4 regions of the Arthrobacter sp. TMP15 genome follow, and region 4 is predicted to be linked to each of the others. Evidence: riboswitches for the same ligand, from Rfam matches in the RefSeq annotation. Region 4 holds a riboswitch; each other region holds the start of a gene.
What was found. A riboswitch is a leader RNA that binds a small molecule or an ion and turns the genes downstream of it on or off. The one in region 4 is predicted to bind thiamine pyrophosphate.
Positions count from the first base shown of each region.

Region 1: it holds a riboswitch for thiamine pyrophosphate, as region 4 does, so the genes downstream of both, AAFM46_RS00740 (ECF transporter S component) here and AAFM46_RS02770 (3-oxoacyl-ACP reductase) in region 4, are expected to answer to the same signal.
Region 2: it holds a riboswitch for thiamine pyrophosphate, as region 4 does, so the genes downstream of both, AAFM46_RS09255 (bifunctional hydroxymethylpyrimidine kinase/phosphomethylpyrimidine kinase) here and AAFM46_RS02770 (3-oxoacyl-ACP reductase) in region 4, are expected to answer to the same signal.
Region 3: it holds a riboswitch for thiamine pyrophosphate, as region 4 does, so the genes downstream of both, thiO (glycine oxidase ThiO) here and AAFM46_RS02770 (3-oxoacyl-ACP reductase) in region 4, are expected to answer to the same signal.

Region 1 covers NZ_CP154262.1:165,726-171,702, forward strand. Annotated here, with positions in the region: gene AAFM46_RS00715 (Na+/H+ antiporter subunit D) at 1-1,164, shown strand, start outside; gene AAFM46_RS00720 (Na+/H+ antiporter subunit E) at 1,161-1,832, shown strand; gene AAFM46_RS00725 (monovalent cation/H+ antiporter complex subunit F) at 1,832-2,107, shown strand; gene mnhG (monovalent cation/H(+) antiporter subunit G) at 2,104-2,466, shown strand; gene AAFM46_RS00735 (DUF4235 domain-containing protein) at 2,553-2,813, opposite strand; TPP riboswitch at 3,022-3,139, shown strand; gene AAFM46_RS00740 (ECF transporter S component) at 3,186-3,836, shown strand; gene AAFM46_RS00745 (ATP-binding cassette domain-containing protein) at 3,839-5,413, shown strand; gene AAFM46_RS00750 (energy-coupling factor transporter transmembrane component T) at 5,410-5,977, shown strand, end outside.
Region 2 covers NZ_CP154262.1:2,089,470-2,095,446, forward strand. Annotated here, with positions in the region: gene rplU (50S ribosomal protein L21) at 1-253, opposite strand, end outside; gene AAFM46_RS09255 (bifunctional hydroxymethylpyrimidine kinase/phosphomethylpyrimidine kinase) at 674-2,212, opposite strand; TPP riboswitch at 2,203-2,301, opposite strand; gene AAFM46_RS09260 (Rne/Rng family ribonuclease) at 2,411-5,977, opposite strand, start outside.
Region 3 covers NZ_CP154262.1:2,846,201-2,852,177, reverse strand. Annotated here, with positions in the region: gene AAFM46_RS12740 (FUSC family protein) at 1-259, opposite strand, end outside; gene AAFM46_RS12735 (MarR family transcriptional regulator) at 333-839, shown strand; gene AAFM46_RS12730 (NAD-dependent epimerase/dehydratase family protein) at 836-1,765, opposite strand; gene AAFM46_RS12725 (WHG domain-containing protein) at 1,907-2,599, shown strand; gene AAFM46_RS12720 (DinB family protein) at 2,698-3,279, shown strand; gene thiE (thiamine phosphate synthase) at 3,370-4,050, opposite strand; TPP riboswitch at 4,065-4,191, shown strand; gene thiO (glycine oxidase ThiO) at 4,186-5,436, shown strand; gene thiS (sulfur carrier protein ThiS) at 5,433-5,672, shown strand; gene AAFM46_RS12700 (thiazole synthase) at 5,729-5,977, shown strand, end outside.
Region 4 covers NZ_CP154262.1:625,327-631,303, forward strand. Annotated here, with positions in the region: gene nrdF (class 1b ribonucleoside-diphosphate reductase subunit beta) at 1-703, opposite strand, end outside; gene nrdE (class 1b ribonucleoside-diphosphate reductase subunit alpha) at 730-2,892, opposite strand; gene nrdI (class Ib ribonucleoside-diphosphate reductase assembly flavoprotein NrdI) at 2,889-3,371, opposite strand; TPP riboswitch at 3,596-3,689, shown strand; gene AAFM46_RS02770 (3-oxoacyl-ACP reductase) at 3,761-4,525, shown strand; gene AAFM46_RS02775 (LLM class flavin-dependent oxidoreductase) at 4,542-5,876, shown strand; gene AAFM46_RS02780 (zinc-binding dehydrogenase) at 5,962-5,977, opposite strand, start outside.

The DNA.
Region 1 (5,977 bases), 460 kb from region 4:
GGCGGCACCGGCTCCCGGATCAGGGCTGGCATCACCTATGTAGTTGTCAGCGTGGTTTCCTCATTGCTGTTTCTGATTGCCATTGGGATGGTTTATGGTGCAACGGGAACAGTGAACTTGGCTGATCTGGCGGTGAAGCTTGGCGAACTGGACCAAGGCACGCAGAACCTATTGCATGTGTTGTTGCTGGTGGCCTTTGGGATCAAGGCAGCCGTTTTCCCGTTGTCCTTTTGGCTCCCGGACTCCTATCCAACAGCTCCAGCACCGGTCACAGCAGTATTTGCGGGGCTGCTCACCAAAGTTGGCGTCTATGCCATCATCCGAACCGAAACACTACTCTTCCCCTCGAATGATTTTAACTCTGCGCTTCTGGTTGTGGCCCTGCTGACCATGATCGTGGGTGTCCTTGGGGCCGTGGCACAAACTGATATCAAGCGCATGCTCTCCTTCACCCTGGTGAGCCACATCGGGTACATGATCTTCGGCGTCGCACTTTCATCGGTGCTGGGTTTGGCCGCAACAATCTTCTACGTCATTCACCACATCACCGTCCAAACCAGTCTGTTCATGGTGACGGGGCTGATCGAACGGCGTGGCGGGACCTCCTCGATTGCGCGTCTGGGGGGTCTGGCGAAGCTCTCTCCCATACTGGCGGTGCTGTACTTTGTCCCCGCCATGAACCTGGCCGGAATCCCGCCGTTCTCCGGATTCCTGGGCAAACTGGGCTTGCTGCAGGCAGGTGTGGCTGACGGTACGCCGCTCGCTTACGCCCTTGTGGTGGGCGCAGTGGTGGCCAGTTTGCTCACACTGCTAGTCATGGCCAGAGTGTGGAACCGTGTATTTTGGCGTAGTACCGCAGATGCACAGGACCCGGATCCAGTGCTGCTGGCAACTGCCCCCGACGCTTCGGGTACGCCAAGTATGCGGGCACTTCGCACCAGTAAACATGTTGATGCCACCAAGGGGCGTTTTGCCGGAGACAATGAGATTCCGATCCTGCCCAGTGCAATGGTGTATTCCACGATGGGCTTGGTAGTTCTTGGGGTGGCCATGACAGTCTTTGCGGGACCGCTCTTTGAGTTGTGCCAGACAGCAGCCACAGGCATGCTTGAACGCACTCCCTATATTGAAGCTGTGCTGGGTCTAGGGGCGGGAACGCGATGAACCTCTCTAAGACTCCGAAGTGGAATCTTGTGCAAAAACTGCCGCTGCTGATCTGGCTAGTACTGGTGTGGGGTGCTCTGTGGCAGGATTTCAGTGCGGGGAACCTTCTTTTTGGTGCGCTGATATCGCTCGTCGTTTTCCAAGCGTTCTATCTCCCACCCATTGAATTGAGCGGCCGATTCAATGTCCTGCGTGCAGTGACTTTCTTGCTGTGGTTCCTCAAGCAGGTCACCATTGCCAGCTTTCAGGTCCTGTATTGGGCCGTTATGAAGGGCCCACGCATACGCAATGCGGTCATTGCGGTGCCTTTGCGCAGCCCCTCGGACCTGCTCATGACGGCAGTAGGGCACGTGTTGTCGCTGATTCCGGGTTCACTGGTGGTTGAGGTGAATAGAGGTTCGGCGACGCTTTATGTTCATGCGATGAACGCACCAACGGCGGAAAGTGTTGAACAGGTCCGTGCAGGTATTCAGGATATCGAGGCCCGGCTAATCCGTGTCATGGGGACCCAAGCTGAACTCGCGGCCTTGAAATCGGAGAAGGCAGGGGAGTTAATGCTTACGCACGCGGATCGCGTCCGGGCACTAGCGAATCACTCCGATGCCGAAGCTCATTCCCACGGACGAGAGGCCACAACGGCTACGAAAAAACGTGAAGGTGAGGGATAATGACGGTCCTGGAAATTATTGCAATAATCGTCGCTGTGGTGCTCTCATTGGCTGGCGCTGGGACTATCTACCGTATTGCCAAGGGGCCGTCTCTGCTTGATAGGGTCATTGCCGCAGATGTTCTACTGGCCATTTTTGGAGCTGCGCTGGCTACGGAAATGGCTGTGAACAAGCACATGGACAACCTGGCACTCTTGGTGGTGCTAACAGTGATCGGCTTCTTAGGGTCAGTTACTGTGGCTCGATTCGTGGGACATAAAAAGGAGGATGCATGAACACTTTTCTAGATGTGCTCACGGCCATCTGCCTGCTCCTTGGTGCTCTCATGAGTCTGGCAGCGGCCATCGGGCTCTTGAGATTCCCGGATCTGATGAGCCGCATGCACGCTGCCACGAAACCACAGGTTTTAGGTTTATTGTTGATGCTTGCAGCCATGGGATTGCAACTGCGTTTATGGGTGCTGGCGCCGATCCTGCTTGTCGCGTGGCTCTTTCAACTTCTTACCGTTCCGGTATCAGCGCACATGGTGGGACGCGCCGGATACCGTACCAAGCATCGACGTCCGGAACTGCTCAGCGTTGATGAACTCGATGAGGTTGTGGCTGCCGTGATCGAGGACGCCTCACCCAACTAACGCGAGTTGCCACTTGTGGTGTCCACAATTGCGTTTTGGACACCACAAGTGGCAACTCGCGGTCGTGGGGTGAGAGCCGCGGGCGCCTAGACCTCTTCTGGGTGTTTGTTGAACCGTGCTATCGCTTTTTGAGTGGTCCGGCTGGCCAGTGTCTGGATTATGGCTGCAACAACCGAAGAAACCAGCGCAAACGTCAGCGCTGAACGGAGACTATTCTCTAGATCAGCTCCGTCCTTGGGCGGCTTATTGCCCGTGCTCTTTTCCCAAGCCTTATCAACGAGTTTGCTGGCCAAAAACCCGGCACCCAGGCTCACTCCGGTTCCAAGCAATTTGAAGACGATGTTCATGAAGGACTCCTTTAGTCTTTTCGGGCCCCGTGGCGGGCAAAACCTTAATGTTAGCCTAGCCGCTCCCTTCCCTCCACAGGGGCCCTCTGCATGTTTGTGCAAATCCGTGTTCGCACAACTACGATGCGCAGAGCTTCTGCCGTGTGACTTCATCGTGGTTCACGCATTGTCCCTCTCTACATGAGCGAGGTATGATGAAGCCGCAATTCAAACACGACAGGGGAGCGTCTACCCGACCCGGGTATCGACGCTGAGAGTGCGGTTCGCCGCAGACCCTCGAACCTGCCCCGGCTAGTACCGGCGAAGGAAGTCGAGTTCTCTTCGGCTGCGCGGAAATACCGCCGCAACCGCCCCTCCTGAAAAGGAGGAAACATGAGCAAGTCATTAGCGGGCGAAAACGCCAGGCAAAATCAAAACACACCTAACAACGCTGCACCAGCCAAAAAGAGCACGTGGCGTGTAGTGGATATTGTTGTCCTCTCAGTGCTGGGCGTGGCCGTGGGTGTTATTTTCTGGCTCTGGTCCGCCGGCTACGGGTTGATCAGCGCACTCTCGATTGCCTTTCCACCCGCCGGGGCCCTGTACGGCGGCGGCTGGTTGATCGCTGGCATCCTGGGTGGGCTTGTGATCCGCAAACCGGGCGCCGCCTTGTATTGCGAACTCATTGCCGCAGCCGTTGAGGGTTTGCTGGGCACACACTTTGGATTCACTGTACTGATCTCCGGACTGGTCCAGGGCCTGGGTGCCGAGTTGGGCTTTGCACTGTTCCGCTACCGCAAGTTCAACCTCCCCGTAGCAGCATTGGCAGGGGTGCTGGCTGGGTTGGCCATGGGCGTCAATGGAGCCTTTATTTATAACGTCGCCTGGGCAATTGAATGGAAGCTGGTCTACGTTCTGTTCTCCATGATCTCCGGTGCGCTCATTGCCGGACTGGTGCCGTGGCTGGCTGTGCGCGGACTAGCCCGCACGGGTGCGCTGGCGAATCTGCCATCCCGGGGCGCTGCCACAGAGCGAGCGGTTTAGTCATGGCTGGTGTGCAGAACCGCGGAGCACCGGCGCGAGTGAATGCCAAGGGCTGGGGTTGGCAGCATTCCGGCCGCGCTGCCCGGGCCGTGCACGGACTGGATCTGGTGATCGAGCCGGGTGAGCGGGTCCTGCTGTTGGGGCCTTCCGGGGCCGGAAAGTCCACTTTGCTGCACGCCTTGGCTGGTGTCCTGGGAGAGAACGAGGACGCGAATGAGATCGGTGAACTGCTCATAGATGGCCGTCCCGCAGTGGAATCCCGCGGCCGGGCAGGGCTCATGCAGCAGGACCCGGATGCGCAGGTGGTCCTTTCGCGTATTGGTGACGACGTTGCCTTTGGAGCGGAAAACTTGGCAGTCCCACGGGATGAAATCTGGCGCCGGGTCAATGCAGCGCTGGAATCTGTTGGTCTTGATCTACCGTTGGATCATTCCAGTTCCGCCCTCTCCGGTGGGCAAAAGCAGCGCCTGGGGTTGGCCGGAATGCTGGCTATGCGCCCCGGTTTGTTGTTACTTGATGAGCCCACAGCCAATTTGGATCCCGCGGGAGTTGTGGAGGTGCGCGACGCCGTTAGTCGTAGTTTGGCTGAAACCGGGGCAACCTTAGTGGTTGTGGAGCACCGGGTGTCGGTCTGGTTGGATGTTGTGGATCGGATCGTGGTGCTGGCCCCAACACGGCTCGGTGAACCTGGCGGCGTCCTTTTTGACGGCCCGCCCGCCACGGTTCTTGCGCAAAGTAAGGAGCTCTTGGCCGGTGCAGGGATTTGGGTACCTGGGCATATCCCAGCGGTTCGGCCGCGCACGCGTCCGCAGTTCCAGCATTCCCTGGACGACGGCGGCTCCCCACTTCTCCTTGAAGCGCACAATTTGGCTGTCTCCCGCACCAAAAGTCGACGCAAACATCCTGTGGTGCCGGCCGCTGTGGTGCCATCCGTGCTGGTGCGGGCAGGGGAAGCCCTGAGCGTGACAGGACCCAACGGTTCGGGAAAATCTACTCTGGCACTGACGTTGGCGGGACTGCTGCCGGCTGTTGGTGGCGAGCTAACAGCCTTACCTGAGCTGGCACGAGGGGCCGGAATATCCCCAGTGAAGTGGCGGGGCAAGGAACTGATTAGCAGGATTGGCACCGTTTTTCAGGAACCAGAGCACCAGTTCGTTACCGGCAGCGTCCGGGACGAGCTGCTTTTTGCCCCGAAACTACTGGGCCGTGGTGGAGATTCCGTGGACGAGTTATTGGTGCGGCTGCGGTTAGAGCATCTAGCGGAGGCGAATCCGTTTACTCTTTCTGGAGGCGAGAAACGGCGACTGTCCGTGGCGACGGTTCTGGCGGCCAGTCCGCAAGTCCTGGTGCTGGATGAGCCCACTTTTGGTCAGGATGCCAACACGTGGGCGGAGCTGGCATCGTTGCTGCGCGAATTACTTGATGCAGGAACTGCCGTGGTGTCTGTGACACATGATGCCGCATTTAGTGCCGTCCTGGGCGGGGACCGCCTGGTACTGGGGGCCGGCGTTGAGCCGTTTGAAAGTGCCCCTCCTGCTGCCACAAAAGACGAGCTAACGAAGCCGGTGCGGCGATGAGCGCGCAGATTATCCAGACCCAGCGCTCAGCGGCCTGGCTGGCGCAAATCAACCCGCTGGCGAAGCTGGGGGCGGGGATGTTCCTGACCGTGGTGCTGCTGATCAGTGTGGACTGGGTCTCGGCCACGGTTGCGCTGGTGATCGAATGTGCTTTGCTGCCGCTGGCCGGTGTGAGCGCCCGGCTGCTCTTGCTGCGCGGCTGGCCCATTCTCATTGCGGCCGTTGTGGGCGGGTATGGCACGGCGTTGCTGGCGCCCAAAACCGGGGAACTGCTGCTCGCCTTCGGCCCAGTCACTTTTACCTCCGGATCCTTGGAAGCCGGTGTGGCAATTGCCTTGCGTGGTTTGGCGGTAGCTTTGCCTGGCATCATTGTCCTTTTCTCCACCGACCCCACGGATCTGGCCGACGCCTTGGCGCAGAAGCTGCGCCTTCCGCACCGCTTTGTACTGGGGGCATTGGCAGCCATGCGCCTGGTCGGACTGCTTGTTGCTGAGTGGCAAACACTCGGCATGGCCAGACGCGCACGAGGTGTCGGCGGAGAGCCCGGTTTCTTCCGCGGGATCA
Region 2 (5,977 bases), 1.5 Mb from region 4:
TCTTGTAACCGGTCTTGTTTTTGAACTTCTGAATGACGATCTTCGGCCCGCGAAGATCCTCCAACTTCTCAGCCGTAACCTTTACACTAGCCAGGTCCTTCGCGGCTGTGGTGATTTTCTCACCATCAACCAAGAGCAAAGCGGGCAGCTCAAGTGTGCTGCCAACTCCACCGGGGACGCGGTTCATGGTCACGTGGTCTCCAACGGAAACCTTTTCTTGACGGCCGCCTGCGCGGACAATCGCGTACACCACTGGGGAACTCACTTCTCTCGACGTTTATTACAAATTTTTATGCCGGCAGGGATCGTATTTGATCGCTGCCAACCGCATGCGCCGCAGTTCTAGAAAAGAACAAACGCGGGGTGCATACTATGTGCCTCAACGCCGTGGACCTCAATGGAGTTCTGCCATGGAGTGGTTGCCCTAGGTGTTGGCGTAAGCACCGAAGATCAAGAATACGCTAATTCTGGCTCCGGGAGCAAATGAGACTGGTTTCGAGCTTCCGAAGCGCGTCTGCCAAAACATTGTTTTGACTGACAATTTCCGGGGTTCCTGAAACCGTACTCACCAACTTTAGCGTGGTTGCCACCGTTTTTCTTCATTTAGGACCGTGACGCGCCGTTTTCTTAGGCAATCACCAGTGGCGTTGATCACCTTTGCAGACAAGTGTGCCTAGATCTCGCTTGGAACGTGTTGATGCGGTGCCGCAAAAAAATCCACCTCGTACTGTACAGAATGCGCAAAGGCGGCCCGCATACGTTCTCTTTCCAGGGCCGATCCCCTGCGCGCGGCCGTATCCATGATGCTCACGGCTGTGGCCGCTGCCTGAGCAAAGTCGTCGTCGGCGTATGTCGCCAGCCACGTGCCATAGGGATGTTCGCCCGAAAAGGATAGGTAATCGGCATGCAGCACACGCCCCACTTCTGCGTACAGCCAGTAACACGGAAGAACTGCGGCAACCACTTCCGCATAGCTGCCGGAGAATCCAACACCTTGCAAATGGTCCACGTAGTGCTTTGTCACCGGGCCCTGTTGCGGATTTGCGGGCTGCCCATTGAGCCAGTTGCGGTGCAGCTGCAATTCAACTTCAAGACAATTCTGTGCCCCTGCCGCCCAGAACTTCTGCTCCATTTCGGTTGGGGCCAAGGAACTGGCACGGGCAAGGACACGCGAGTATGCGCTCAGGTACAGCGCATCCTGAACCAGGTAATAGGCAAAGTGGTTGCGTTGTAACGTACCGGCGGCTAATTCCTTAATGAACTCAAGAGCGAAAATTGCTTGTCGTTGGGGTTCGATGTGCGCCCACAATGCTGCACTGAATTGCCCGGCTCCAGGCGCTGCGTTCTCCCACAGTGCGTGCAGGTGGTTGACGGGGCCTGCACCGGAGCCAACCTCTAGCACCTCGGATGTCTCAAGGGCCCTACCCAGCCACTCCTTGGCTTGCTGGACGCTGGCAATCCAATCACCAGTTTGAGCCTGCAAAGTAGCCACTGCCGCCGACAATGAGCACCCGGTTCCGTGAGTATTCACGGTATCTATCCGAGCGCCAATGAACTCATTGACCACACCGTCAGGGTGAACCAGTGCGTCGGGGCACAGCTCCCCCGCCAAGTGCCCGCCCTTCACGAGCACCAAGACCTCATGAGTCGCGGCCAGCTCCTTACCCTGCTGAACGGCGGCCTGCCAGCTTGCAGCTTCCGGTTGGTCAAGGAGAACCCCTAGCTCTGGGAGATTCGGAGTCACTAGGTGCGAACTTTTAATGAGTTCCAGTAAAGCTTCACGGGCGGCCGGGGCCACAAGCATGTCTCCGCTAGTAGCCACCATGACCGGGTCCAGTACAACCACGGCGGGCCGGGTCCGCGCCAGCCACTCTCTCACCGCGTTGATGACTTCTTCAGTGCCAAGCATGCCGATCTTCACGGCATCTATGGTGACGTCGGAAGCTACAGCGTCCAGTTGGGCTGTGAGGAAAGTTGCCGGTGGAGTATGGATGTCTTGTACTCCCCGCGTATTCTGCGCAGTTAATGCCGTAATGGCAGTCATTGCATATCCACCGTGGGCTGAAATAGATTTAATGTCAGCCTGGATACCGGCACCGCCCGATGAATCAGAACCTGCAACACTCAGGATCCGGGGGTGCTTCACAGTTGCGGGCACGGTGGTGCGTTGCCCAGTTTCAGAAGTGGAAGAAACTGTTGCGTAGGTACTCAATGGGACATCCCTTCGCCGGTTCTAACCGGGCAGGTTCAACGGGTATTCTCTCAGCCAGCCCTGATGGCATGGCACCCCGTGTCGATCTCCACCCTAGCCCCAGCCGTGACGCTTAAAGAAAACCGGCCCAGAGCCAATGTCAAAAACTGCGTTCTGCACGCACATTTTAACGCAGGTTCCGGGCCGGCAGTGTCAGCATCAGAGCTCTGAAGCGGGCACTCCCACACCGAGAATGATCGGTTCGCTACTTTTGGTTACAGTCGTTGCAGGTGCCGGAATAGCTGCCGCGGTACTCAGATGCGGAGCGGAACCCTGACCTGCAGGAGCGTAATGAGAAGTTTCAACCACCATGTCGGCACCACCTTGAGCGCTACGTGCACTGCGGTTGCGGCGTCCCCGACGTGCACGCGAACGGTTACCACCGTTGGAGTCCGCCACCGTCTCATGATGCTGGTCCTGGCCGGGAGCCACCAGCTGGTCTAGAGCTTGTGCCAGATCCGCCAGCGCCGCCGCATGGTCAGCATTGCCTGCCTGTACGTTTGCGCTGCTTTCACTACGATGCCCACGAGGGAGTTCAATGGCTTCCCCACCCAACGTGAGAGTTGCGCCGTCGGAGGTTTCTGAACCTTCTGCTTTTACGTCGCCTTTGACACCTACGTTGCCGCCAGAGCTTGTGGCGCTCTGCGCAATTGCTGTTGCTACGGCCGCAGCGCCACGGTGTGACTCGTCCCCGTCGTGCTCATGATGTGAAGCAGCCGCAGCTGCCGCAATGTTCGCCAAAGCAGTACGGGCAGCGTGGGCTTTCTGGACTTTCTCTGCTTCGGTAACCTCATCGGGTGACTGCACAGGAGTGCTTTCCGGGTGCTGCGACTCAGCCTGTTGCCCGCGGTTGCGGTTGCGTTTACGTTCGCTGCGGGTAGACCTATTGGCCGTGCGCTCGTTCTCGCGATGCTCCGGTTTGCTGGCATGGGTCTGCGCAACCTCCACAGCAGGACTATGCGTACGGCGATGCTCCACTGGAATCTCGTGCGTGACCATGCCGCGACCCACGCAGGTTGGGCACTGCTCGCCAAAGACCTCAAGGAGGCCTGTACCCATACGCTTGCGGGTCATCTGAACCAATCCAAGTGAGGTCACCTCGGCAACTTGATGCTTGGTGCGGTCGCGTCCCAGGCATTCAACCAGGCGGCGCAGCACCAGATCCCGGTTGGATTCAAGCACCATATCGATGAAGTCAATGACAATGATCCCGCCAATGTCACGCAGGCGCAGCTGACGAACTACTTCCTCGGCAGCCTCCAAGTTGTTCTTGGTCACTGTTTCTTCCAAGTTTCCGCCGGAGCCGGTGAACTTACCGGTGTTGACATCGACCACTGTCATAGCTTCGGTGCGGTCGATCACCAACGAACCTCCCGAGGGCAGGAAGACCTTGCGTTCCAGCGCCTTGTTGATCTGCTCATCGATGCGGTGCGCGGCAAAGATATCTTCGGGCTTGTTCCACTTCTCCAAACGGTCAAGCAGATCCGGGGCAACATAGGTCACATATGCCTCGATGGTGTCCCAGGCGTCCTCGCCCGAGACAATTAGTTTGGTGAAGTCTTCATTAAAGACGTCACGGACAACCTTGATCGTCAGGTCAGGTTCGCCGTACAGCATCTCCGGGGCGAGCGTCTTATGCGAAGACGCCCGCTCATTGATGCCCGCCCACTGAGCGCGCAAACGGTTGATGTCATTCGTTAGCTCTTCTTCACTGGCACCCTCGGCCGCGGTGCGGACAATCACACCAGCATTTTCGGGCAGGTGATCCTTGAGCACGCGCTTGAGGCGATTACGTTCCACGTCGGGTAACTTGCGGGAGATCCCAGTCATGGACCCCCCCGGCACAAACACCAGGTAACGGCCAGGCAAAGAAATCTGGCTGGTCAGACGTGCACCCTTATGGCCCACAGGATCCTTGGAAACCTGCACCAGGACGGGGTCACCGGACTTCAACGCGTTCTCAATCCGGCGCGGTTGTCCGTTCAGATTTGCGGAATCCCAATCAACTTCACCTGCGTAGAGGACAGCGTTGCGCCCTCGACCAATGTCCACGAAAGCCGCTTCCATGCTGGGCAGCACGTTCTGGACCTTGCCCAGGTAGACATTGCCGATCAGTGAATCCTGCTGGGTCTTGGAAACAAAGTGCTCAGCCAGGATGCCGTCTTCAAGGACGCCAATCTGAATCCTGTCTTCGCCCTGGCGCACAACCATGACACGGTCAACTGATTCGCGGCGGGCAAGGAACTCAGCTTCTGTGATGACAGTGCGGCGGCGACCCGAGTCGCGGGAATCACGGCGACGCTGCTTCTTAGCTTCCAAACGAGTGGAGCCACGCAGGCTTGTGACCCGGTTTGAGTCCACAGATGTGGACTCCGACGGCGTGCGAGGCGCCCGCACCCGCGTCACAGTGTTGGGCGGATCTTCTTCGCTGCCACCTGTCAGTTCCAAATCTGCTTCACCACGGCGGCGGCGGCGCCGACGGCGCGACGTCACGCCGTCGTCCATTTGATCCGTGTTGATGGAGTCACTGGAGTGATCAGTGTCAGCCGCGTTGGTGCCCTCTGATATTTCTACAGTTTCAGTTGCCTCAGAGCTGGAGCCTCGTGTACGGCGGTTGCGAGAGCGTGAACGGCCGCTTCGTTCACTTTCCTGTGAGTCGCGTGTGCCGTTGGCCTCGTTATCATTGCGGGTCTCCTGACTGGCAGCCGGGACGGCCATGCTCAAATCTGCAGCCATGAACAATGCTGAGATCCCTGCTGCAGGGGAAATGAACAATGCTCCTGGGGCTTCAGGCTCGGAGCCGTCATGGGCTCCACTGTGGGCCGGAGCTGCTGATCCAAACTCATCCTGGACGGGAGTGTGCTGCGTTGGGGCGGCGGTTCCCGCCGAAGAGTCAGTGGCTGTTGCCTGTTCTTCAGTCTCAGTGCTCACGGTTTCAGTACTGACAGCCTGAACAGCGGCAGGCCCAGTAGCGGCAGTCTTCGCTGCGGGCCTGCGGCGACTGCGGGTTGTTTTGGTGGCAGCGGGTGCGGGCGGAGTCTGAACAGTTTGCGCTTCCGATGCTGGCGTTGAACTACTGGGCGTGTCCAAAGTAATCGCGCTCTGAACTGGAGCAGGACCAGCCGGTGCTGCGGCTTTCCGGCTTGTACGCCGGGCCGGGGCCTTTGCTGCTGACTTCGTTGCATCTGGCTCCGGGGTATCAGTCTGCGCAGCGGCGGTGCTGGTGACTGGAGTCTTGGCTGCACGGCTGCGCCTAGCCGGGGCTTTTGTTGCAGGTGTTTGAACGTCTGCTCCGGCCAAGCTCAGCTCACCTTGGACACCGGTAGATTCATCCCGCACTGCTGCGGGCGCGGTCACGGGCGCTGTAGCCCGGCGTCGGGGTGCCCGCTTGGCCGGAGCTGAGCTAGTTTCCGCCGCTACCTCTGCCGCTTTGGTGCCTTGGTTGGCGGTTGGCGCAGTCTTGGCGGGCTCAGTTATCTCATCCAACAGCGAAGGTTCAGCTGCTTTGACTGATGATTCATTTGATGTTTCCAAGCCAGCCGTTGGCGCAACCTTTTTGGCTCGGCTGCGACGTGCAGGAGTCTTCTTTGCCGGGCTTTGTTCTTTTTCGCCAGAACTTTCAAGCACAGCAGTGCTCTCAAGCGCAGAGGTGTCAGCGGCTGGGACATCTTTACTAACTGTTGGGGCCGCCACATTGCTTGCCGGGCTGGTGACGCTTGCCGGGCT
Region 3 (5,977 bases), 1.4 Mb from region 4:
GCATCAGCGAAAGTCGCCGATAAGGCTGATAGCGGCCAAAAGCGCTTGTCAGTGCGCCCAGGGCGGCGATCCCTGCCAGCTGTTCGTGGCCTAGCAGTCCACCAGCTACTAAAACAAGACTTCCCGCAATGCCAACCTTGATGGCCGGAACAAAAACGGCATCGGTGGGCCGCAACACGAAGGATTTGCGCCAGGTTGTGGGCGCCACTGAATGAGCCAAGGCGTTGCCAATGTGGTGAAAGCGGGAGGAAAGGGGCATCTTTTTATTCTACAAGTAATTTACTAGTAAATTAAAAAGTATGAGCTGTGAGAGTTGTCTCTAGACTGGAATCATGAACGAGCAGGCAGCGCCCAAGGACTTTGTAGACCGTGCCAGGGAAGGTTGGGAGCGGTCCCGGCCGGATCTGGATGTTGGCAGCATTGAAATTATGGGGCGCATCGGCAGAATTGGCGCACTGTCCTCCCAAAGGGCGGGTCATGGATTGTTGCCAGCGGAAGTGACGCGGGCCGAATTTGACGTTCTCTGTACCTTAGCCCGCGCCGAATCACCCCTGCGGGCAAGTGAAATTACTGCTTCGACCATGCTTAGTGGTGCCTCAACATCCAAAAATACCGACCGTTTGGTTAAGCGGGGACTCATTGAGCGGCTCCCTTGGGAACGCGACGGCCGTGTTGTACTCATGCGCTTAACTCCACAAGGACGGGAACTGGTGGATAGCGAGCTGCCACGCCTGCTGCGCAGTGATCAAGAAATGCTCGCAGGGCTCACCGGCAAGGAGCGCGAACTCCTGGCCGTCCTGCTTCGCAAGGTTGCCCTGAGCGTTGAGGCGATAACCTAGCGGCGTCTTTGCCACCACTGCACAGTCTGCGCGGCAGCCGCATGGAGAGGCGTGGGGGAGAGGTTCAAGAGCTTTTCAGTGGCCAGGGAGTCCATTATAAACGGGGCCTGAAACTGATACATCATCTCAGTGAGCTCCCTTGTGTCCAAGGAGAAAATGCCTGCCATGGAAACCGCCCACCCCGGGAGGGATCTCACTTTAGGGAGCTCGACTCCGGCGGCAGCGGCAAAAGCCGAGGCAAGCTCACGCTGAGAGATGGCCTTGTTGCTGGGTGCATGCAGCACTGTGTTCCACGTTGCCGGCAGTGATGCCGCGCGAACCATTGCTGCGGCCAGATCCGGGACATACGTGAATGAGTGCGGGATGGTGCTGCTGCCTAGGAGCTGTAGGGGCTTGCCTGTCAGGATGCGATGAACCATACGCTCGCCAGCATGGGCCCCGCGTACCAGCGGACCAAAAAAATCGGAGGCCACCACGCTCACTGTGGGAGTTTTCGAGGCGGCTCGAGCGGCCAGCAGCTCTGTGCGGACCCCGCGCTTGCCTCCGCTTGCCGTGCGCGAGCTGGTCTCGGTCATAACTTTTTCCGGGGTGTCATAGGCGTAGAGGCTTTCCGGGAAAACCACGAGCGCACCCGACTCTCCCGCCACGGCAAGGACCGTGCGTTCCGCGCCCGGCAACTCCTTGCGCCAGGTATCTGCCCTGTACTTTGAGCCATGAATGCAATGGAAGACGGTGTCAGCATCCACCATCGCGGTGTGCAATTGTGCGGGTTCGCTAACGTCAACCCGGCGACGCTCTATCAAGGGGTGTTCCGGGCCCGAGCCTGAACGGGTCAGTAACCGCACGCTATGGCCGGCACTGGCAAGTTGCAGGGCCACGGTGGCGCCAACGGGTCCTGCCCCAGTGACAATTTTAACGTTTTCCATGAGGTCTCAATTCAGGTAATCTTTCATCTTTTCAGTAAAGAGCGGTGCTCTCGCTTTAACTATCAAGCCTACGGGTTGAAATTGTCAAGAGCAGTGCTCACTTAAGTTGACGGTGGTCTCGAATAGTCTGAGAATAGAGCTATGAGCCAAACACCGCGGGAACGGGCGCGAACGCAAACCATGTCGGAAATCCTCACCATTGGGCGCCATCATCTTGAATTGCACGGCGCCGCTGGGCTCTCACTCCGGGCCGTGGCGCGTGACCTAGGTGTAGTTTCTTCTGCTGTTTACCGGTATGTAAAGAGCCGGGATGAGCTGCTGACTCTCTTGGTGGTGGATGGCTACAACGCACTGGGTGACGCTGTGGATGCAGCAGTTGGCGCGGTACCCCAAAATGATTTCTCAGAGCAATTCCGAGCGTGGGGTGGAGCTATTCGGCAATGGGCTTTGGCTGAGCCGGCGCGCTATGGACTACTTTTTGGTTCACCTGTGCCAGGTTACGACGCCCCGGCGGAACAAACGACCCAACCAGGCACGCGGGTTGTGGTTTTGCTCATACAGATTCTGCAACGTGCCTACGAATCCAAGGCTCTGACGGCTCCTGTCAAGGAAGGAAGTCCACCGCTGGCTGCTGATTTCGAGCTAATCAGGGCGGACATGGAAATGAGCGTCCCAGACCATGTTTTTGCTTCGGGTGCATTGGTGTGGGTATCCGTTTTTGGAGCTGTGAACTTTGAAGTGTTTGGCCAGTATGGAACATCGACGTTTAGCGATCCAATAGCTCTTTTCGAGTCGCATATGAAGTTGCTGGAAGAATTGGTTGGCTTGCGGTAGCGTCCTAGCCACCGACAGTGCCACCTGGCTGGCCAGCGCTGCGGTCATGCCACCATGCAGCGATACTCCGGCGCGATGATGAGCAAAAAGTGGGCACCATGAATGAAAAAGATGATCTCCTGAAGTACCTGCGAAGTCAGCGGGCAAACCTGCTGGCAAAGCTTGAGGGACTCAGCGACTATGACGTCCGCCGGCCGATGACGCCCACAGGAACAAATCTCTTAGGCCTTCTCAAACACGTGGCCAGTGTCCAGTTGGGATATTTAGGCGTGGTTTTTGACCGTCCCAGCAATAGAGAAATGCCATGGCTAGCAGCCGGTGCACCCCAGGACAGCGATCTGTGGGCCGGACCCGACGAGAGCCGCGCGGACATTCTTGAACTGCATGAATTCTCCGCGTTGCACAGCGACAGGACCATCGAATTGCTGACGCTGGACACCGTGGGTGAGGTGCCCTGGTGGGATCCTGCGAGTCGGCAGGTGATACTGAGCCGGATCATGGTCCATGTGTGCGTTGAAACCGCCCGGCACGCCGGCCACGCGGATATCCTGCGCGAGCTCATTGACGGGGCAACGGGTAATGGGCCGCTGGATCGAAACACCTCAACTCGTACGGCGGAAGAATGGTCTGCTTATCGAGCGGAATTGGAGGCTGTTGCCAGCCGCCACCGGCTCAACTAGACCGGGCCCCTTGGCAGGATCACTCTTGGCATGAGGTCTCTTCGCAGGAGGTCCATCAGCAACGAGCGTGGCTGCGCGGCGTTGTGAAAGTTACCCCAGTGCGGGTAGCCGGGAGAGCAGTTCTGCGGCAGCCGCCGTCGGATCTTGGGCGTCAGTAATGGCCCGGACCACAACAATGCGAGACGCGCCAGCGTCCACCACCTGATCAACGTTGCTTAGATCCACCCCGCCTATGGCAAACCAAGGCTTGGTGGTGTGCAGGGATGCGGCGTGCTCAAGCAAGGAAAGTCCCACGGCGGCACGGCCCGGTTTGGTGGGGGTGGCCCATAGCGGTCCCACGCAAAAGTAATCGGCGTTCGGGTCGGCAGCAGCTGCGGACACTTGCTTGGTGTCATGGCTGGAAAGCCCCAGGGAAACACCTGATCCCACGAGTGAACGCGCGGCTGGCAACGGCAGATCCTGCTGGCCCACATGGAAAACGGGGGCACCGCTGAGCATGGCAATATCGGCACGATCGTTCACGGCCCACAGTTTGCCGCACTCCTGCGCCACAGAACGCAAAACTGTTAGCAACTCCAGTTCCTGAGCGGCCTCGATGGACTTGTCGCGCAACTGAATGATGTCCACTCCGCCGGCGAAGGCAGCCTTCAGGAAATCGGCAAAGTCGCCCTGTTTTTCCCGCGCATCGGTGCACAAATAGAGTCTGGCGTCCTTGAAGGAAGTGGCGGGGGTTTTCGCTGTGCTGTCATGGATGACCGATAATCTGCTCATGTCTCATAGACTAGTGCAGTACCGCGGGAGCCAGTGAAGCTGGTTGAGAGGGCGCCGAAATGTGCCGACCGAAATACGTCCCGTGCGGGCGTGGAACCTGATCCGGATCATGCCGGCGTAGGGAAGGAGAGCGTAGTGGCAACTTTTGAAGCCCAGATTCTGAGCACCGACGTGGCTGTCATTGGTGGCGGCATTATTGGACTGGGCATTGCGTGGGAAGCCCAGAAAGCCGGGCATTCTGTGAGCATTATTGACCCGGCACCCGCCACCGGAGCCACTTTTGCGGCCGCCGGAATGTTGGCTCCCGTGAGCGAACTGCACTATCAAGAAGATGACCTGCTGGAACTCACACTAGCCTCGGCTGCACGCTGGCCAGCATTTATGGCCGCCATTCCCGAATCTGGCCATACAGGCTTCAACACGTCTCCAACACTGGTACTGGGCGCAGACCCAGCTGACCGCAAGGCGCTGGCCGACCTCCGCGAGGTCCAAACCCGTCATGGTTTGGAGGTATCTCAGCTGAGCATCCGTGAAGCTCGCGTTCTTGAACCAATGGTGGGGCCACATATTTCTTGCGCCTACAAAGTAGAAGCCGATCATCAGGTGGATCCGCGAGCCTTGGCTGCAACACTACGAGTGCAACTGGTGAAAGCCGCCGTGGCGGCCGGCCGAAACAGTGCAGAGCAGACATTCATTGACCAGTCCGCTACGGCTTTGCTACACAAAGATCCCAGTAACTCGCACTCGCCCGTGACAGGGGTAAAACTGGCGGACGGCCGTGTTGTTCATGCCAACGAGGTCATTGTGGCCAATGGGTTGGGCGCTCCGGAACTTCACGAGCTGCCGGAGGGCCTCAAGCTGCCTGTCCGTCCCGTATACGGAGACATCCTGCGCCTTCGGGTTCCCAAACATCTTCATCCGCTGACCACCGCAACTATCCGCGGACTGGTTCGTGGGCTGCCCGTCTATATAGTGCCGCGGGCCGATGGGAGCGTTGTCATTGGCGCCAGTAGCCGTGAAGACGGATCCGCCGGTGTCAGTGCGGGCGGAGTTCACCAGCTCCTCCGTGACGCCCAAGTGCTCTTACCTGCCGTGGCCGAACTGGAATTACTTGAAATGAGTGCCCGCGCCCGCCCCGGCACCCCGGACAATGCGCCGCTGTTGGGACGAGTTGGTGACGGCAATGGCAGGGACATTCCCGGGCTCATCATCGCCACAGGCTTCTTCCGGCACGGAGTCCTGCTGACGCCCATAGCGGCCCACATCACCCGACAATTGCTGGGCAACATCACAGATCTGGCGTGGGAACAGTTCCGCCCAGACCGTTATTCACCTGCACTGCAGCACTCCCGTCCTGCGGGCACACCTTCTAAGGAGTCACCATGACCACCATTAATATCAACGGCACTGCGCAGCCTTACACGGTTGGAACCACTGTGGCGGATCTTGTGTCAGTTATAACAGGGAAAGTATTGCTGCCCTCTGGGCAAGCGGCCGACGGCGGACGGCTGGGTGTTGCTGTAGCCCGGAACGCCGGAATTGTGCCACGCAGTCAGTGGGCTGCCACAGCAGTTGAAGTCAACGACGAGTTTGAAATTGTTGCAGCTGTGCAGGGCGGCTAACCACAGGTTGGAATAAATATCATGTCAATCAACCCCATTTTTGAAAGTGAAAGCTCATGACTGAACCCCTTACCCACCAAGACGCTCTGATAATTGATGGTGTGGCACTTGGCTCCCGGCTCATTATGGGCACTGGCGGGGCGCCAAGTCTGGCAGGACTTGGCGCTGCACTGATTGCTTCCGGCACGCAGCTGACAACTGTGGCCATGCGCAGGTATTCGGTGGATCCCCATGGCGAATCAGGGACAAACCTGTTCCAGCTACTGGTGGAGAACAGTATCCGTGTGTTGCCCAACACCGCCGGT
Region 4 (5,977 bases):
TCCGGCTGCGCTTTTCAAGCCCACGCTGGTACTTATAACCGGAGTAGTAGCCGTGCACTGCTTTATCTCGAAGAATGAGGCGGACCATATCCGCTGTATTAGTCAGCGTGGCGTGCACGGAGAAGTGCAGTGGCAAGTAAAAGCCCGCATAAAGCAGCAGTGAAGACAGCAGGGTTGAAGAGACCTTGCGTTTAAGCGGATCATTTCCGTAGTAATGTTCCAAAACCTTCTTGGAACGTGTTTGCAGAAGATCGTTTGCCACGGCCCAGCGGTATGAATCATCAATCTCGGGCGTGCTGGCGAGAGTGGAAAAGACGCTGGAGTAGGAGCGGGCATGCACCGATTGCATGAACGCGATGTTTGTATAAACCGCTTCTTCATGTTCGGTCTGGGCGTCCTGAATCTGGCAGACCTCCCCAACAGTTGCCTGCACGGTGTCCAGCATTGTCAACCCGGTGAAGACGCGCATGGTTAAGGTGCGCTCCTCATTGGTCATTGACTGCCACGCCGGGATGTCATTGGAGAGCGGGACTTTCTCAGGGAGCCAGAAATTTGTGGTGAGCCTGTTCCACACTTCGGGGTCCTTTTCATCAACAATCCGGTTCCAGTTGATGGGACGCAGACGGGCTTGAGGATCATGCTGGTAGCCAGGAGGTGTCACTGAGAGCTGGGCAGTCGCCTGGGTTTTTTCAGAGGGTGTCATGAGAGTGCTTCCTTAGAGGGTTGGAGTCAGAGGGCGCAGGAGACGCAGTTTTCAATTTCCGTCCCGGCTAAAGCCAGTTGGCGCAAACGGATGTAATACAGGGTTTTGAGACCTTTTCGCCACGCATGGATCTGTGCCTTGTTGATGTCCCTTGTTGTTGCCGTGTCCTGGAAGAACAAGGTGCAGCTCAGGCCCTGGTCTACGTGCTGGGTGGCCGCCGCATAGGTGTCGATGATCTTCTCGTAGCCAATTTCGTAGGAGTCTTCAAAGAATTCAAGGTTTGAATTATCCATGTGCGGCGCGGGGAAGTAGACACGGCCCAGTTTGCCTTCCTTGCGGATTTCAATTTTCGCGGCGATTGGGTGGATCGATGCCGTGGCGTTGTTGATGTAGGAGATGGAGCCGGTGGGTGGCACCGCCTGCAGGTAGGCGTTGTAAATGCCATCCCTCTGGATGGCGGCCTTCAGCGCACGCCAGTGCTCCTGAGTAGGAATCTCTATCCGGGCCTCTGCGAAAAGCTGACGCACACGGTGAGTGGAGGGTGCCCAGGCCTGATCGGTGTACTTGTTGAAGTAGCTGCCATCTGCATACGTGGAGGTGGCGAAGCCCTCAAATGTGACGCCGCGTTGGGCGGCGATCTGATGTGAGGCACGCAGAGCGTGATAGGCAACAGTATAGAAATACATGTTGGTGAAATCCACTCCCTCGGCGCTGCCGTAGTGGATGCGCTGGGAGCCGAGGTAGCCGTGCAGGTTCATCTGCCCCAAACCAATTGCGTGGCTGGCATCGTTGCCTGCTGCGGCAGAGGGGACAGCATCCAGAACCGATTGGTCAGAGACGCTGGTTAGTCCGCGCACTGCCGTTTCGATCGTTGCGCCGAAGTTTGGTGAGGCCATTGCTTGAGCTATGTTCAAGGAGCCCAGGTTGCAGGAGATATCTCGCCCCACCTCTGTGTAGCCAATCGCGGCGTCGTAGCTAGAGGGGGTGTTGACTTGCAGAATTTCGCTACACAGGTTGGACATGTTGATCCATCCGGAGATGGGATTGGCACGGTTGACAGTATCTTCAAAAAGTACGTAAGGGTAGCCGGATTCAAACTGCAATTCCGCCAGCGTTTTGAAGAAACCGCGGGCACTGATGGTGGTTTTTCGGATGCGGGGGTTGGCTACCAGTTCTTCATAGCGGGAACCAACGGAGATGTCAGATAAGGGCGTGCCATATTCGCGCTGAACATCGTAGGGACTGAATAGGTGCATGTCGCGATTGTCGCGAGCCAGCTCAAAAGTGATGTCAGGAATGACCACCCCAAGTGAGAGGGTTTTGATGCGGATCTTCTCATCAGCATTTTCCCGCTTGGTGTCAAGGAAGGCCATAATATCGGGGTGGTGGGCATGGAGATAGACAGCTCCTGCTCCCTGCCGGGCTCCAAGCTGGTTGGCGTAGGAGAATGAATCCTCCAAGATCTTCATAACCGGAACCACCCCTGAGGCCTGATTCTGAACCTGCTTGATAGGCGCGCCTGACTCGCGCAGGTTCGTCATCAGCAAGGCAACGCCGCCACCGCGTTTGGAGAGCTGCAGCGCGGAGTTTACGCTGCGACCGATGGATTCAAGGTTGTCCTCCATACGCAAGAGAAAACATGAGACCATTTCACCACGCTGCTTCTTTCCGGCATTCAGGAACGTGGGGGTTGCGGGCTGGAATCGGCCGGAGATGATCTCCTCAACTAATTTTGTAGCAAGCTTCTCATCCCCTGCGCCTAAGTAGAGTGCGGTGGCGACCACGCGATCGGCAAAGTTTTCCAAGTAGCTCTTGCCATCGAAGGTTTTTAGTGTGTAAGAGGAGTAGAACTTGAAAGCGCCCAAGAAGGAAGCGAAGCGGTGATCAGCCTGCTGAGCCTGGGCATAGACCCCCTTGACGAAGGACCAGTCATAAGCGTTGATGAACGCTTCCTCGTAGTAGTCATGCTTAAACAGGAAAGCAATTTTTTCCTCGAGGCTCTCAAAGTGGGCAGTGTTTGGGATGACGTCCTGGCGGAAGTATTCGCGCAGGGCCTGTTGATCCTTCTCAAGTTGGATTGAGCCATCCGGTGCGAAAAGGTTCAACTGCGCATTAAGTGCGTGGTGCTCCTTCCGGGTTCCAATGCCTTTGTGCAAGGGTTTTTCGGCTATTACAACGGTGGAATTCATAGTTGATCCTTTTCCTTGGTGGCGGCCTCTGCCCAGAACCGGGTGAGGCCCTCATTGACTCGTTCAACGTCATAGTCGGTGCCCAGCAGTTCGAACCGATACAGCTCAGGGATCTTGCATTTCCCGGCGATCACGGACCCTGCCAAGCAGTAGTCCTCGCCAAAGTTTGTGTTCCCAGCGGTGATAACCCCTCGCAGGAAACCCCGATTGACCGGGTCATTGAGGAAATTGATGACTTGTTTGGGTACCGCTCCCTCGCGTGCACCACCGCCATAGGTGGGGACCACCATGACAAAAGGGCGGGTGAGTTGGATCTGGCCTTCCAGCTTGGGACGCAGCGGTATTCGTACGGAATGACGGTCCAAACGCTTCACAAAGCGCAGCGTATTTTCAGAGACGCTTGAGAACACCACAAGATCCGAAGATGCTCTGCGACTGGGGGGATTAAAAGCCGCCGACTTGGCTCTGTCCTGGCTCACTAGGGTTCCTATCTGTTTTAGCGATCCGCCTCAAGACCACTACATCTAGTGGCTGTAACTCTAAAAGACGCTGCATCTAGTAGTATCATTAATCTGAACTTAAAAGTTAGGCGCACCGAAATTATTGTTCTCTCCGTCTGCCCCAGTGGCGTTTTGAGGTGTGTGAGAATTAGGCCGAGTGAGGCGTGCGTAAGGGCCCTGGCAACCGTGGTAGCTTGGGTTCTGGACACGACACGGGGTGCCGCATTGCGGCTGAGAGCTAGACCCGTTGAACCTGATTTCGATAATCCGAGCGAAGGGATGCCGGTCCAGAACAAAGGCCATAGCGCTCGCAGCAGCGTGGGAATCGTGCTTTTGGGCATCCTTTTACTCATATGAAAGGTGCACACATGCTGATCAAAGACCAAGTTGTACTCATTACCGGCGCTGGGCGCGGACTCGGCACCGACGTGGCCCGTTCCTTTGCCCGTGAAGGCGCCCGCCTGGTGCTGAACTACCGCAACAGTGAAGTCGCCGCGCAGGAACTAGCCCGTGAATTCGGTTCAGAAAAAGCGATTGCGTTACGCGCAGATGTCACCAATGCTGGCGAGGTGAATGCCATGGTCGCTGCGGCAACCGAACATTTTGCTACACCCATCACCACGGCGATCAACAACGCTTTGCCGGACTTTTCTTTCAACGGCGACGGCCGTTCTAAGGCCGAAGAGATTTGCTACGAGGAATTTCGGGCACAATTTGCCGGAGTTGTGGGAGGTGCCCTGAATACCATCCAGGCAGTAGTGCCGGGAATGAAGGAAGCTGGGTTTGGCGCCATCGTTAACGTTGGCACAAACCTGTTCCAAAACCCCGTGGTTCCATACCACGACTACACCGCGGCGAAGGCTGCCCTGCTGGCGTTGACCCGGACGTTCGCGGCCGATCTAGGACCATCAAATATCCGCGTCAACATGGTTTCAGGTGGGCTGCTGCGCACCACTGACGCCTCCGCAGCCACGCCAGAGCAGGTTTTTGACTTGATCGCCGGCGGAACGCCGCTGCGTAAAGTCACCACTCCAGCCGAATTTGCCGATGCCGCACTCTTCTTCGCCTCACCGTGGTCCCGAGCCGTGACGGGGCAAAATCTTGTGGTCGACGGCGGACTGGTCATGAACTAAGGACGGGGGAGTTCTCATGAACAGCACACGAGAATTACATATCAATGCTTTTCTTTTCGGGGCAGGGCATCACACAATGGGTTGGCGGCACCCGAATTCCAGTGCCGAGCGGGTAGGTGAGATTTCCTATTTCGAGGAACTGGCGCAACTGGCCGAAAGTGGCTGCCTTGACGCCATTTTCTTCGCGGACGGGCACGCCATCAACCGGACCTACACCGCGGGAGTGCCGTGGCTTCTGGAGCCCATTACGGCTCTGAGCGCCATAGCCAGGGCCACCAAAAACATTGGCTTGGTCACCACCGTTTCCTCAAGCTTTTATACACCCTTCCATGCTGCACGCATGCTTGCCTCATTGGATCACATCAGCGGTGGGCGAGTGGGGGCAAACATTGTCACCTCCATGTTTGATGCTGAAGCCCAAAATCATGGGTTGGCGGCACTGCCAAACCATGCTGACCGCTATGAAAGGGCTGATGAGTTTGTCCAAGTAATCCAGACGTTGTGGGATTCATGGTCGGATGAGGCGCTTCCCGCTGACAGGGAGAGCGGGACCTTTATTGATGCGGAGCAGATTCAACCGATCAACCATGAGGGCAAATACTTTTCCGTGAAGGGCCCGCTCAACGTTCCGCGTCCTCCGCAGGGCAGGCCGGTGCTTTTCCAGGCCGGGTCCTCGGAAGTAGGGCGAGCATTCGCGGCTCGATTTGCCGAGGCTATCTATTCTGTTTCTTGGGATAAGGACTCGGCACTAGAGTTCGCCACCGATATGCGAGAGCGCCTAGCTGTTGCCGATCGTTCTCAAACCGTGGTTCCAATCCTGCCTGGACTAGTCACCTATGTGGCACCAACCCGGGAAGGGGCGCTGGAGAAGAAACGCGCACTTGACGCTTATCTGGATATTCCAGCGGCAATCGCCCAACTGAACGTGTTTACCGGCCAGGATTACCGAACCCATGGGCTTGATGATGCGGTGGCTCCGCTGCCGCCAGCGGCGACGTTCACGGGCCCGCAGGGGCGGTACCTGACAGTGCAACGAATTATTGAAACCAAGGAGCCCACATTGCGGGAACTACTGGGCTTCCTGGCAGCCGGAGGTGGTCATGCCACCATGATTGGCACGCCCACCGAAGTTGCCGATGAAATTCAGGAGTGGTTTGAATCTGGTGCTTGTGACGGGTTCAACCTGATGTGTCCGGCCTACCCGGACTCCCTGAAGGATTTTGTTGACTTGGTAGTACCGATTTTGCAGGACCGTGGGATCTTCCGAACCGCATACCCGGGCAGTACTCTGCGAGATAATTTGGGCCTGTCCCGGCCTGAATTGAAATCTTTTGCCGGGCACACTACCTAGGGCGGTTTAGATTGACTCGGCTAGCCGGCTCAACCCGACTAGCCGAGTGAATCTCAGGCGCCACGTGGCTAACTATTGGTGCTGGTTAGGGGTGCAGCATG